One region of the Actimicrobium sp. GrIS 1.19 genome, then DNA from elsewhere that is predicted to be linked to it. Evidence: predicted binding sites of a transcription regulator. Region 1 holds the regulator's gene; the other holds the start of a gene.
What was found. Region 1 encodes LexA, which represses DNA repair genes until DNA is damaged. Its sites were predicted from a motif close to ACTGTATNNNNATACAGT; they were not measured.
Positions count from the first base shown of each region.

Region 2: the regulator LexA is predicted to act here: its motif matches at 2,280-2,297, upstream of RCH09_RS10545 (error-prone DNA polymerase).

Region 1 covers NZ_JAXCHT010000019.1:80,462-87,774, forward strand. Annotated here, with positions in the region: gene RCH09_RS13970 (DEAD/DEAH box helicase) at 173-1,507, opposite strand; gene RCH09_RS13975 (DUF2242 domain-containing protein) at 1,870-2,472, shown strand; gene RCH09_RS13980 (PA4780 family RIO1-like protein kinase) at 2,483-3,334, shown strand; gene RCH09_RS13985 (inositol monophosphatase family protein) at 3,396-4,193, opposite strand; gene RCH09_RS13990 (hypothetical protein) at 4,204-4,329, opposite strand; gene RCH09_RS13995 (RNA methyltransferase) at 4,335-5,090, shown strand; gene lexA (transcriptional repressor LexA) at 5,117-5,770, opposite strand; gene rpsF (30S ribosomal protein S6) at 5,998-6,366, shown strand; gene priB (primosomal replication protein N) at 6,382-6,702, shown strand; gene rpsR (30S ribosomal protein S18) at 6,689-6,979, shown strand; gene rplI (50S ribosomal protein L9) at 7,029-7,313, shown strand, end outside.
Region 2 covers NZ_JAXCHT010000012.1:97,284-104,596, forward strand. Annotated here, with positions in the region: gene RCH09_RS10545 (error-prone DNA polymerase) at 1-2,266, opposite strand, end outside; gene RCH09_RS10550 (MarR family winged helix-turn-helix transcriptional regulator) at 2,370-2,801, opposite strand; gene RCH09_RS10555 (GIY-YIG nuclease family protein) at 2,798-3,163, opposite strand; gene RCH09_RS10560 (DUF2239 family protein) at 3,190-3,825, opposite strand; gene RCH09_RS10565 (hypothetical protein) at 3,936-4,937, opposite strand; gene RCH09_RS10570 (antibiotic biosynthesis monooxygenase family protein) at 5,294-5,638, opposite strand; gene RCH09_RS10575 (cytochrome P450) at 5,635-6,825, opposite strand; gene RCH09_RS10580 (ArsR/SmtB family transcription factor) at 6,943-7,313, shown strand, end outside.

The DNA of each region.
Region 1 (7,313 bases):
GCACGCTGCAGGAATGGAAAACAGGCTCAGCTTGTCGCATGAATAAGGCGTATCTCGGCCACATTGATCTATGCCGGCGCGGATCTGCACCGTCCGGGCATTGTAGCGAAAAAGAATCCTGATCCGCCGATAAAACATGCGCCGCCGCATTCGCTGCGGCGGCGCAACCGGATCAGCGTCCGCGGCCGCCGGAACGACGTGGTGCTGACGATTTGACGGCGCCAAAGCTCTTCGACGGACCGCCACTCGGCTTGGCCGGTGGCGAGACCCGGTTCTTGACGACGGTGGTGCGGCCTTGCGGCTGACCACGGCCACCGCCGCCGCCACTGCGCAGCTGAATCGGCTGGGCGCGCGCGGTTGGATCGGGTTCGAAACCGGCGATGACTTCCTTCGGCAGTTCACGCTTGATCAGTTTTTCGATATCGCGCAGCATTTCGTGTTCATCGACACAGACCAGCGAGACGGCTTCGCCGGTGGCGCCGGCACGGCCGGTACGACCGATCCGGTGGACATAGTCTTCAGGGATGTTGGGCAGATCGTAATTCACCACATGCGGCAGTTGATCGATGTCGATGCCGCGCGCGGCGATGTCGGTCGCAACCAGCACCTGCAACTTGCCATCCTTGAATTCAGCCAGCGCCTTGGTGCGCGCCGATTGACTCTTGTTGCCGTGGATTGCCATGCCGCTGATGCCGTCCTTCTCGAGTTGCTCGACCAGCTTGTTGGCGCCATGCTTGGTGCGGGTAAATACCAGTACCTGCGACCATTCGCGGGTCTTGATCAGATGTGCCAGCAGCGGATGTTTCTTGTCGCGGTCAACCGGATGGATTTTCTGCGCGATGATTTCGACCGTCGAATTGCGTCGTGCCACTTCGATCATGGCCGGCGCATTCAGCAGGCCATCGGCCAGCGTCTTGATCTCTTCCGAGAAGGTGGCCGAGAACAGCAGGTTCTGGCGCTTCTTCGGCAGCACCGCCAGGATCTTCTTGATGTCCTTGATGAAGCCCATGTCGAGCATGCGGTCGGCTTCGTCCAGAATCAGGATCTCGACTTGCGACAGGTTGACGGTGCCTTGCTGCATGTGATCGAGCAGACGGCCTGGCGTGGCGACCAGAATGTCAACGCCATGCTTCAACAGCTTGATTTGCGGATTGATGCCGACACCGCCGAAAATCACCGCCGACGTCAGTTTCAAATACTTGCCGTAGGTGCGCACGCTTTCCTCCACCTGCGCGGCGAGTTCGCGCGTCGGCGTCAGGATCAGCGCCCGGATCGGACGCGCGCTGGTGCTGCTGGTGGGCGCCGCTGCACCGCTCGACAGGCGATGCAGGATTGGCAACGTGAAGCCGGCGGTTTTGCCGGTGCCGGTTTGCGCGCCGGCCAGCAAATCGCCGCCCAGCAGCACGGCCGGAATGGCCTGCGCCTGAATCGGGGTAGGGACGGTATAGCCGTGTTCGGTAACGGCACGCACGATATCGGCTGACAGGCCGAGTTGAGCAAAAGACATAGTGAAACTTTATAGAAGTTCGGCCTGTCGCCACTTGGGGCGCCAGTCGCAGGCAAACGGATTAGGATGCGGAGAAGTGAGACCGCGGCAGGATGACTGGACAATGTGCCGCGCCGCCGTAGTATAGCAGGGGTTGGAGACCGGCAACAGCTTATCCGGCCGGAACGGCGTGCGCGCCTGTGAAAACCTGGCCGGCAAGGCGCGGCCACGCTACTCGATGCGACGTGTCAGCGTTGCTAAAACATCGTCCCGGCAGGAAGAACCCGGTATGCTTCGGGACGGGACCCACGCCGCGTCATGAAATTGCGCCACGATCGCGCGCAGTCGGAGTCAATCCCACCCCATACGGAATCGAACAATCAATGCGTAAACTTCCCCGAATTGTTTTGCATGGCATGACCATCCTTGCACTGTCCGCCTGTGCAACGCCGAAACCGGTGCTGCGTCACAGCGATGAATTTGGCGTGGCCAATACCTTCGCACACAGCTTTGCCGGCACGGAGTCGGTGGTCTGCGAAGCGGCGCGCCGGGCCTTGCTGGGACAGGGTTATCTGGTTCGCGAGGCGGCGACGTCGCACGTCAAGGGCAAGAAGAATTTTCAGCCTGACCCCGACACCCACTTGCAGGTCGACTTCGATGTCGTCTGCGCCGCCGACAGCAACGGCAGCAATGCGACCACCGTCTTCGCCAATGCCGTGCGCGACACCTACACGCTGAAGAAGAGCACCACCACCGCCAGTGTCGGCGTCAGCGTCTTGGGTTCGCTGTCGCTGCCGTTTGGCTCGACTGACGATGCCCTGGTCAAGGTCGGCAGCGAGACGATCGCTGCAAGGAAGTTCTATGACCAGTTCTTCGAGCGGGTCGAGGGCTACCTGGGCGATCCGGAAAATGGCCGTGCCGACGACAAGACCCGTGAACCGCTCGACCCTGCCACCATCAAGTCCGACGCCAAGCCTGACTTGTGAGAATGCATCAATGAAAACACCAAAAAGAATCCAGCCATTGGTTGAAGAAGGTTTGATCGATGAGGTCATGCGTCAGCTCATGAGCGGCAAGGAAGCCACCGTGTATGTGGTGCGCTGCGGCGACGACGTGCGCTGCGCCAAGGTCTACAAGGACGCTACCGAGCGCAGTTTTCATCAGGCGGTGGCCTACCAGGAAGGTCGGCGCGTCAAGAACAGCCGGCAGGCGCGGGCGATGGAGAAGGGCACGCGCTATGGCCGCAAGATGGCCGAGGAAGTCTGGCAAAACGCCGAGGTCGACGCGCTGTATCGACTGGCTGCCGCCGGTGTGCGGGTGCCGACGCCGTACGTGTGTTTTGAAGGCGTACTGCTGATGGAGCTCATTACCGATGCCGACGGCAACGCGGCGCCGCGCCTCAACGATGTCGAGCTCGACCATGCGCGTGCGCTGGCGTTTCACGCGATGCTGATCGGGCAAGTGGTGAAGATGCTGTGTGCCGGCGTGATCCATGGCGACCTGTCCGAGTACAACATCCTGGTCGATGCGGACGGCCCGGTGATCATCGACTTGCCGCAGGCGCTGGATGCAGCCGCCAGCAGCGTGGCCTCAAGCATGCTGGAACGCGATGTCGACAACCTGACGAATTTTTTCGGCGTGGTAGCGCCCGAGCTGGTCGGCACGCAGTATGGGAAGGAAATCTGGAGTCTTTACAAGGATGGCTTGCTCACGCCGGAGACGGCGCTGACCGGGAAGTTTGCACTGGCCGAAGGTCCGGCCGACGTCGGCGCGGTCATGCGCGAGCTGGAGCTGGCGCGGCAGGAGGAGGAAGACCGCGTGCGCATCAAGATGGAAATGTCGCAGTGAGCCAGACGGTGCGGCTGCAGCCATGCCATGGGCAAGCTGCAACCGCACTGGTCACGTTACGTCACTTCTTTGCGAACGGGCCGAGCTGGGCAACCATCTGCGCAAAGATCTTCGGCGAGCCGGCGATGACTTCATCCTTGTACAGGTAGTCGGATTCGCCATCGAAGGTGCCGCAGATGCCGCCGGCTTCGGTGACCATCAGCGATCCGGCCGCCATGTCCCATGGCTTCAGGCCTTTTTCGAAGTACCCGTCGAGGCGGCCCGCCGCCACGTACGCAAGATCCAGCGCGGCCGCGCCAGGGCGCCGCAAGCCGGCGCACTTCTGGGTCATGATGCGAAACATGTCGATGTACTCTTCCAGTCCCTGCATATTGCGATACGGGAAACCGGTGCCGAGCAGCGCATCCTGCAGGCGGTCACGCTTGCCGACGCGCAGCCGCTTGTCGTTGAGGTACGCGCCATCGCCTTTCGAGGCGGTGAACAGATCGTTGCGGGTCGGGTCGTAAATCACCGCCTGGGTAATCTGGCCGCGATGCTGCAGCGCGATCGAGACGCAGTATTGGGGAAAGCCGTGGATGAAATTGGTGGTGCCGTCGAGCGGATCGATGATCCAGACGTTTTCATTGTCGTCGTGCAGATTGGTCGAGGCGCCGGACTCTTCCGCCAGCACCGCATGGCCCGGATACGCGCCAATCAGGATCTCGATGATTGCCTGTTCGGCGGCCTGGTCGACTTCGGTGACGAAATCGTTGGGCATTTTTTCGACGTATTTGACGCGGTCGAGGTCGAACGAGGCGCGGTTGATGATCGCGGCGGCGCGACGCGCGGCCTTGATCGCCGTATTGAGCATGGGATGCATGGCGGTTCCGTTAAAATGGCGGCGACATCCACAACGTCGATGCCGCAGCCTGAATTGATTTAATGAGCGATGCGGCATCGTCGTCTTCAAAATCGAACACCGATTTTTTCTCCAACGTGCCGCGCAATGGCGCCATTTTAAATGAACCCTGCCCAAATCGACACGTCTGTTTTCAATCGCCTCCGTTTCGTACTGGTCGAGACCAGCCGCCCGGGCAATATCGGCGCCGCCGCGCGGGCCATGAAAACCATGGGATTTTCCGATCTGGTATTGGTCAATCCGCGCTTCGCCGACGCCGTATCGCAGGATGAGGCGGTGGCGTTTGCCAGTGGTGCGCAGGATGTGCTGGCCGGCGCGCGCATCGTGGGTTCGATCGAAGAGGCGCTGGCCGACTGCAATTACGCCGCTGCGGTAAGCGCACGATTGCGCGAATTTTCGCCGCCGGTGGTGATGCCGCGGGCGCTGGCCACTGAACTGGCGGCCAACACCGGGCTGCAGGCGGCGCTGGTGCTGGGCAACGAACGTTTTGGCTTGCCCAACGAGATTGTTGAAAAATGCAATGTGCTGATCAACATCCCGGCCAACCCGGGGTATTCGTCACTGAATTTGTCCCAGGCGGTGCAGGTGCTGGCCTATGAATGCAGGATGGCCGCGCTCGGCGAGACGAAGATCGCCTCCGTCATTGGTTTTCAGGGAGATGCTGCCGGCCTGGCCGACATCGAGGGCATGTACCAGCATCTGGAGCAGGCGCTGGTTGCGATTGATTTTCTGAATCCGGACAATCCGAAGAAGTTGATGCCGCGCTTGAAACGGCTGTTCGCCCGCACCGGGCTGGAAACCGAGGAGGTCAATATCCTGCGCGGCATCGCCAAGCAGATCCTCGCCACGCGCAAGTAAGAAGCGAATGGTCAGGAGGCGGCGTGCTAGCCCCAGGCGCGCAGCAAGCCGACCGCCAACCCTTCCAGCGCGAAATCCTCGCGGTCCGGGTCAATCCGAATGGTTTTGAAGTCGGTATTTTCCGGCATCAGTTCAATGAATGCGTCGGTTTTCCGGTAGCGCTTGACCGTGACATCGTCACCAAGCCTGGCCACCACGATCTGGCCGTTGCGCGCCACGTCGCTCTTTTTGACCGCGATCAGATCGCCATCGAGAATGCCGGCATCGCGCATCGACATCCCGCGCACCTTCAGCAGATAATCCGGCCTGGCGGAAAACAGCGCGGGATCGACGTTGTAGTTGGCTTCGACGTGCTCCAGCGCCAGGACCGGCGATCCGGCGGCAACCCTCCCGATCAGCGGCAGGCGCAATTGCATCAGCGCCACGTGCGGCAGCGTCATCTGCCGGCCGCCGGTGCGCTCGATGCCCATTTCCAGCAGGCGGATGCCGCGCGAGGTGCCGGGTGAGATTTCAATCGCGCCCTTGCGGGCCAGCGCCTGCAGATGTTCTTCCGCCGCATTGGCTGATCGAAAACCCAGTTCATTGGCGATCTCGGCACGGGTGGGCGGAAAACCGGTGTTCTCGATGGCGTCCTTGATCAGGTTGAGAATCTGTTCCTGGCGCGCAGTCAGTTTGATCATGGCGGAACCTGCTGGTTAAATAGACAGGCTGTAGTTTTATACAGTGTGCAGGCAAAAGCAAGCGAATTAACGACGAAGCGGCGGGGCGTTACCGGCTGATCGGCGCGCAGGCGGCCATATTCGTTGAGTTTTCCGCCATTCGCGGTTATAGTCTCGGGCTGTCCTCTTCCCACACTCGTCTTGACGCCGGGGTGGGCAATTTTTCAATACGTCCAGAAGGAGTCTGTATGCGTCATTATGAAATCGTTTTTATCGTCCATCCGGATCAGAGCGAGCAAGTGCCCGCCATGATCGAACGCTACAAAGGCGTTGTCACCGCCCGCGGTGGCAAGATTCACCGTGTCGAAGATTGGGGTCGTCGCCAGATGGCTTACCTGATCCAGAAACTCGCCAAAGCACACTATGTTTGCATGAACATCGAATGCGACAACGAGACCCTGGTTGAAATCGAGACCGGCTTCAAATTCAATGATGCGGTTCTGCGTCACCTGACCGTCAAACTGAAGAAGGCTGAAACCACACCTTCGCCAATGATGAAGGCAGTGCAGAAGGAAGATGCGGCCAAGAGCCATCGTTCCGAGGCGCCTGCTGCGTAATTGCAGGCCGGAGCAGTGAACCAGTTTCAGTGTGTTGCCAGCATCGCCGAGCGAGAAATCTTGCGCTATACACCGGCAGGCATCCCGATCGTGTCAGCGACATTGCTGCACACATCACAACAGACTGAAGCAGGCGTTGAAAGGTTGGTCGAGTTTGAAGTTTTTGCAATAGCAGCAGGCGAAATTTCAGGTCGGTTCAATCAGGCCCAATTGGGCGCAACGTTTCAGTTCACCGGTTTTCTGGCTCGCAAGAACCGCAATAGCAGAAGTCTCGTATTTCACATCATTGATTTCGAACCACCTTTAGATACAGGAGCCTCAAATGGCATTCGGTAAAAAATTCGACAAGAACAAGCTCAAGCTTAAAGAAAAACGCAAACAACAGAACCCATTGTTCAAGCGTAAAAAATTCTGCCGCTTCACCGCAGCAAACGTGGAACAGGTCGATTACAAAGACGTGGATACACTGAAGGATTTCGTTCAGGAAAACGGCAAGATCATGCCAGCACGCCTGACCGGTACCCGCGCTCACTATCAACGTCAAGTCGACACGGCAATCAAGCGCGCACGTTTCCTCGCGCTGCTGCCGTACACCGACCTGCACCACGCGTAATTGACCGCGATTTAATTAATCCAGTCAATTACCCAATTCGGAGAAAAACATGCAAATCATTTTGTTGGAAAAAGTCATTAATCTCGGCAATCTTGGCGAAGTCGTCAAAGTCAAGGACGGTTACGCACGTAACTTCCTGATCCCGCAGCGCATGGCACGTCGTGCCACCACCAGCGCTGTCGCGGAATTCGAAGTCAAACGCGCCGAGCTGGAAAAAGCTGCTGAAGCCAAGCTGGTCGCAGCACAAGCCCAGGGCGAAAAGCTCACCGGCATGACCGTGCAGATCTCGCAGAAGTCGGGCGTCGATGGCCGTTTGTTCGGCTCCGTCACCAAT
Region 2 (7,313 bases), on a different contig from region 1:
GCAGGGCGGCCAGAAACGCTGCCGGTTCATGCCGCTTGATCCAGGCCGACACATACACCAGCAGCGCGAAGCTGGCCGCATGCGACTCCGGAAAGCCGTACTCGCCGAAGCCTTCGATCTGACTGAAAATCTGCTGTGCAAAGCCGGGATCATAGCCGCGCGCCAGCATGCCATTGATGACCGGGTCGCGGAATTTTTCGATTTCGCCCTTGCGCTTCCAGGCCGCCATCGAACGGCGCAGGTCATCGGCCTGGCCGGCGCTGAAACCGGCCGCGAACATCACGATCTGCATCACCTGTTCCTGGAAAATCGGTACGCCCAGCGTGCGTTCCAGCGCGGCCTCCATCTCGGCGTTGACATACGTGACCGGTTCCAGCCCCTGGCGGCGGCGCAGATACGGATGCACCATGCCACCCTGGATAGGCCCCGGCCGCACGATCGCCACCTCGATCACCAGATGATAAAACCGGTCCGGCCGCAAGCGCGGCAGCATCGACATCTGCGCCCGCGATTCGATCTGGAACACGCCGACCGTATCGGCCGCGCAAATCATCTCGTAGGTGGCCGGGTCTTCGGATGGCACATCCTGCAGCGTGAACACTTCGCCGCGGCGCGCCCCGACCAGATCGAGCGCACGCCGGATCGCCGACAGCATGCCCAGCGCCAGGATGTCGATCTTCAGAATGCCGAGCGCATCGAGATCGTTCTTGTCCCACTCGATCACGCTGCGTTCGGCCATGGCCGCATTTTCGATCGGCACCAGCCGCGCCAGATTGTCGCGCGCGATCACGAAGCCGCCCGGGTGCTGCGACAAATGACGCGGAAAGCCGACCAGCGTCTGCACCAGCAGCAACAGCTTCTGTACCAGCGGCGCGGCCGGATCAAAACCGCATTCGACCAGCCGCTCGGCAATCACCTGTTTGCCATCCCACCACTGATGCGATCGCGACAGCCGGTTGACCTGATCGAAGTCCAGTCCCAGCGCGCGGCCGACATCCTTCATCGCCGAGCGCGGCCGGTACGAAATCAGCACCGCCGTCAGCGCGGCCCGATGGCGACCGTATTTTTGGTAGATGTACTGGATCACTTCCTCGCGTCGCTGATGTTCGAAATCGACATCGATATCGGGTGGCTCGTTGCGTTCTTTCGAGATGAAGCGTTCGAACAGCACCGACATGCGGGCCGGATCGACTTCGGTAATCCCGAGGCAATAACAGACCGCCGAATTGGCCGCCGAACCGCGCCCCTGGCACAGGATGTTCTGGCTGCGCGCAAAGCGCACGATGTCGTACACCGTCAGGAAGTAGGGCTCGTAAGCCAGGTCGTGGATCAGTGCCAGCTCATGCTCGATCTGTTGCTGCACCTTCAGCGGCGTGCCGCCGGGGAAGCGGCGCGATGCGCCTTCAAAGGTCAGCCGCCGCAGATAGCCATCGAGCGATTCGCCGGCCGGTGCGATTTCTTCCGGATATTCATAGCGCAATTCATCGAGCGAAAACGTGCAGCGCTGCGCCACCACCAGGGTTTCATCGAGCAGCGCGCGCGGATAGATTTGCGCCAGCCGCACCCGCGCGCGCAAATGCTGTTCGGCATTCGGCTGCAGATCGAGGCCGCATTCGGCAATCGGCTTGCCCAGCCGGATCGCCGTCAGCGTGTCCTGCAACGGCTTGCGCGAACGCACATGCATGCAGACATCGCCGCAGGCCACCAGCGGCAAGCCGGTTTGACCCGACAGTACCGTCAGGCGGGTGCGCCACAGATCGTCATCCAGCCGATGCAGCAGTTCCAGCGCAATCCAGCTGCGGCCGTCGAACCGGCGTGCCACCCACTCGGCCTGCTGCAACTGCTGCTCGGGCGGATGTGCGCGTTGCGGAATCAGGATGGCCAGGCAGTCCGGCAGATTGGTCAGTTCAGCGCTTTCGAAGTCGCGCGTGCTGAGTTGGTAGAAGCCCTTGCCGGCACGGCGACGGCCGTTCGTGATCAGTTGCGACAGGTTGCCGTAACCCTGCCGGTTGGTCGCCAGCAGCAGCAGCTTCATGCCGCAATCGAGCGTGACCTGGCTGCCGATAATCAGCGGCAAGCCCTGCTTCCTGGCTTCCACATGCGCCCGCACCACCCCCGCCAGCGAACATTCGTCGGTGATCGCCAGCGCACTGTAGCCAAGGTTGAAGGCGCGCTCGATCAACTCGTCGGGATGCGACGCGCCGTGCAGAAACGTGTAGTTCGAGTGGCAATGCAGCTCGGCGTAAGGGGGCAGGTGAGGGGACATGGCGCTGCAATATACTGTATGGATGAACAGTATATGTGATTGCGCCCATTGGCAGGGAACTGGATGGGAAGGGGTGAGTGATCGACGCGATTGTCAAAGCGCATCACGCAGTCGCCAAGGCTGGAGTGCATGCCAGTCTTGCCATCGCTGCGGAAGCCGTCGCCAGCGCAGCAGCGTCGATTGACGCGACGGCTTCGGTGCAAATGCTATCGGCAGTTTCGCGCGCGGCATTGACCAGCGCGCGCCCGGCTGGGCGAAGCACGGCCTGACGATCTCCATTCGCCCCCTCGCGCACCACCAGCCCTATCTTCTCAAGCAAGATGAACTGACGCAGCACAGACGATTGCGGCTGACCAAGTGGCCGCACCAGTTCCGCCATGCTTACCCGGCCATCATCCACTTGCGCGAGCAGATTCAGCAATGCAAAGTCATTGAAACTGATGCCATGGTGTATGCCCAATTCGTGGTCAAGCTTGAGTTGCAGGCTGGCCTGGGCACGGTGCAGCGCCAGGCAGAAGCCGAGCGGCGTGTTCATCGAGGATTCCTTCCCGGTTCGTCATAGCCGAGTTCGCCATGGCATGGTATTTCCTGGCGCCACAGGCTGACCAGCATGTCCAGCTCCTGTGCCGCATTGAAGGCGGGATCTTCGCTGGGCTTGACCATGTCGAGTACTTCGAACAGAAAGCTGGCCTCACCGTGCTCGACCCAATCCTGCGCCAGCTTCGCATTACGATGCTGCCCACACTGCAGTTCGAAGTGATGTCGGTTGAGCGTGCCCTGCGCGTTCGCACTTCCGGCAACCAACGCCCGGCCCGTGATCTGGTTCCGGATCGCATAGACACCGGCTCGGGTCTTCGTGTCCAGATACTCTCGTTTCAGCGTTTTTCTGTTTGTCATCGTCAATCCTCTTCGTCACAAATATGTCACGGCGCAAGCGCTGGCAGGTCTGCCAACGGCACTGGACAGGCAAGGCGCCTGACGTAATCGCGCACGTCGGTCGGCCAGGCGCCGGTCAGTTGGTGGAACTTTGTCTCATCGTTCGTGAACAGCGCGCGCGCGGTCTCTTCGAACCCAGCCATGTCACCAGCCATGGTCGACATGAAGTGGTACGCACTTTCAGTGCTCTGGCGTTGCCGGTCTCGATCCACGTTGGCCCGGCGTGCCTCCTCAACCAGTTTCCGCAGGGTCACCGAGGCGCCGCCTGGCTGTGTCGCCAACCAGTCCCAGTGGCGCGGCAGCAGCGTGACTTCCCGCGCCACAACCCCAAGCTTTGGCCGGCCACGGCCTCGTGGCTCAGCAGATTCCCCGGAATCGCTCAGTGCCGATGCGTTTTCGTGCAGCAGGTGCATCTCTGGCGGCAGACGTGCCAACATCTCGGCATCGCTTCCTCGAATGTCGATATCGACAACCTGGCCAGTCTGGTCGCAGAAGGTCAGCAGCGAACTGGCTACGCCCGATGCCAGTGCGTGTTTCACAGCCAGTGCATTGACCGCCAGGCTGCCAGAGGCAATTTGCTTGTGGCCGTCGAAGGTGGTGTAGGAAGGTGTCGCGGTATTCATCACGGTGGGATTTGGCTTGAATTGAATGTGCCAATAATACCCGGGTTAAATTACTGCGTCAATAATACCCGGGTAAATTTAAATCGTGATGCGCAGCGCCAGCATGTCGGTCAATTATTCATCGATGGAGTGAATCTGATGCGCCAACCCTCGGTCTGGCCAGCGCGGTTGATTCCATAGCCGACGACGGTATTGCCATCGCTTGACAGTCCGGTCGCGCGTTGCAGTTTCCAGCCTTGCAGGGAAGCACTGAAACCGTAGTCGCTCTGCAGTGCTGCCTCCAATGACCGAGTGCCGTGAAGCGTATCCCAGATCAGCGCGACATCTCCCTGCGGTGCAACACCCCAACCAACAATGATCTGTCCATCGCCGGAGACCGCACTCGGCGTGGTATTGGTCATGCCTGCCGGTACGGTGCCGGCAGCCGTCATGCCCAATAGTTGCGTCCAAAGGAAGGCATGAGCATGACCGGTTTGTCCCACCGAGTAGCCCACCACGACACTGCCGTTGCGTGAGGTTGCCGTGGCCGACGAGGAAACATCCCCGGCCAGCCTTCCCAACATACTGACCGTGCCGTTCGAACTCCATAGCATCGCCCCGTTCAGGACCGGATGCCCTGCGCCCGCAATGACGCTGGCGTCGGTGGAAATCGCCAGTGCGCTGCTGGTGCGGTCGCTCCCGCCGCCAAATTGGCCGAGCGAGACCATGCCCGAGGCATCGGTCCAGCGAAAGGCGGCATTGTTTGTCGTCAAACAGGTACCGACCACCACATTGCCATCGCCCGACACGCCGCCGGGAACGCACAGTGCGACGTTGGCCAGTGACGCCAATTGCACCAGTCCGGTAGCGGCACTCCAGCGGAACACTGCGCGCGTCGCCGACAAGGCATCTCCCTCGCCGACCACGATCGCGCCATCTGCCGACACGGCCCGGGCACTGCTGAACGTTCCGCCCGGCATCCGGCCCAGTTCGAGCAGGCCGCCCTCGGCGCTCCAGCGCACGGCGTGCAATTCTCCGGACGCCGCCTGGGTCGAGCCCACCACCACATTGCCATCTGCGGACACTGCCAGCGCCTGACTTGCGGTGCCGCCAGGAATAAAGCCGATGCCCACCAAACTTGCCTGACGGGCGGCATCCACCGCGGGCGCCGAATGGCCGCCACAAGCGCCCAGCGCCAATGCACAACAGGCGATGCAACATGCCTGTGACCATTTCGGTGAGGTCGCGGGTGCATCGACAAAGTGACTCGTCCTGAAGCAGGTCTGATCCATTGGATTTCTCTCGGAGCGCGGAGTGGAATCAGCACTTTGAGCGGCACACGGGCACGCTACAAGAGCGGCAGCAAGATTCATTGACTGCTCTCAACCCACTGGCAACCTGGTTCGGATTTTCCTGATTGCACGCACAGAGTAGGCGTGGCGCTGCCGAGGTTGCGATTGCGCCACGATGCGATCTCCACGTGCATGGTTTAACCATGCACCACCCGGCTGTCCTGCGGCGCCTGCTCACGCTCCAGCAATCCGTAATCGCGCACGACGGCCGCAATGCGCAGGCGGTAGCCGGCAAAAATCGTCGACCTTCCGCGCGACTGCGCGGCGCGATGTTCCTCGGTGTTGCGCCAGCGTTGCACCGCCTCCTCATCGCGCCAGAACGACAACGACAGGATCTTTTCCGGCTGGCGCAGGCTTTGAAACCGTTCAATCGAGATGAATCCATCGATCTCATTGAGCAACGGCGCCAGGCGCGCTGCCATGGCGAGGTACTCCTGCCGGGTGTGGTCGTGCGGACAGACTTCAAAAATCACGGCAATCATGGCGATCCCTTCGGCGTGGTGGTAAAGAATTGCGGCAGGCGCGCGTTCGCGGAGGGCCGCAAGGTCCAATCGAGCGCGGCCCGGTCAAGCCGGACCGGCAGCGCGAGCAGGTGCTGAATCGCGGTTGTTGCGATCCGCGTTGCCAGTGCCTGTCCGGGGCAGGCATGAGGCCCGTGTCCAAAGCCCGGCAGGCGGCGCTGCGGGCGCTCCAGCACAAAGACATCCGGGTCCGGATTGGCGTGCGCGTCGCGACCGGCGGCAGCCAGCAGCAGCAGGATGGTGTCGCCCGGTTGCAGTGCCACGCCCGCCACGATGGTCGGTTGCGCCACGAAGCGACGGGTATTTTGTATTGGCGGATCAAAGCGTGCGACCTCCTGCACCAACGCGCCAGCAAGTTGCGGATCGTCGCGCAGCTGTGCTTCCAGCTGTGGGCGGTCAAGCAGGGCGACGATGCTGTTGCCGATCAGGCCGGCGCTGGCTTCGTGGGTCTGTGACAGCAGCCCGATCAGATTGGCGAGAATCGCCTCCTGGTCATCCCAGCCGGCGTGGGCGGCCTGGCGGCAGATAGCGTCCAGCAGCGTGGCGGGCGTCAACGCGCTGGTCTGCACCAGCCGGGCGAAGCGTTGCTGCAAGGCTTGCGCGGCGACGCTGGCATCGGCCAGTTGTGACGGTGTCGACAGGGGCGACAGGCAGCGCACGAAATCCGCCACCCACAGCGCCAGTTCCGGCAGTTCGTCCTGACCAAGGCCAAGCAAGTCGGCCACGACCCAGGTCGGCAGATCAAATGTCCAGCGTGTGAGGGCGGCGCCGTCGGGCAGGCCGTGCTGCTGTCCCAGCAGCCTGGCGAAATGGGCCGTGCGCCGGGCAATGACGGACGGATCCAGTGCCGCCAGCGCCTGCCCGATGACCTGCTTCGGGCGCGCATGGCCGGGACCGTCGTTCATCCGGATCAGTCGGCCAAAAACCGCACCGGCGCTGCTGCCGGCGAAGGCACGGGGTACGGCTTCGCCAGACGGACGCACCAGGCAATGCGGGTTGTCCATGACCTCCTGGACGGCTGTGGCGCGACTGGCAATCCACAGTCGCAAATGGGGATCGAAATGCAGCGCCGGTCCTGCCAGCAGCTGCTGGTACCAGGGATAGGGATTGACATGGCTGGCAGCGGCGACGGCGTTGGATGGATACATGGGAATCTCTTGCAGGTGAGAGGTGACAGCACATTGTATGGATTGATCGCATTGAACAATTCGCTTACGATCAAACTGTCGATGCGTACCGGTGTTGGCTGCGCGAAAGGAGAGACGATGTCCAACGAGTTTGCCGATACCAGACTGGCCGGCGTGGCCGCAGCCATTGCGGAGCCGGCGCGGGCGCGCATGTTGTGTTGCCTGATGGATGGATACGCCCGCACCAACACCGAACTGGCGGTGCTGGCCGAAGTCAGTCCCTCGACGGCGAGTGTCCACCTGGCCAAATTGCGCGAGCAGCAACTGGTGCATGTGCTGGCGCAAGGCAAGCATCGCTATTACACGCTGGCCGGCGCCGACGTGGCCGCTGCGCTGGAAGCGCTGATGCGCGTGGCCGGCCTGCCGCGCCCGTTGTTTGTCTCGACCACGCCGGAGCGCTTGCGCAACGCGCGCACCTGCTATGACCACATGGCGGGTACCGTTGCCGT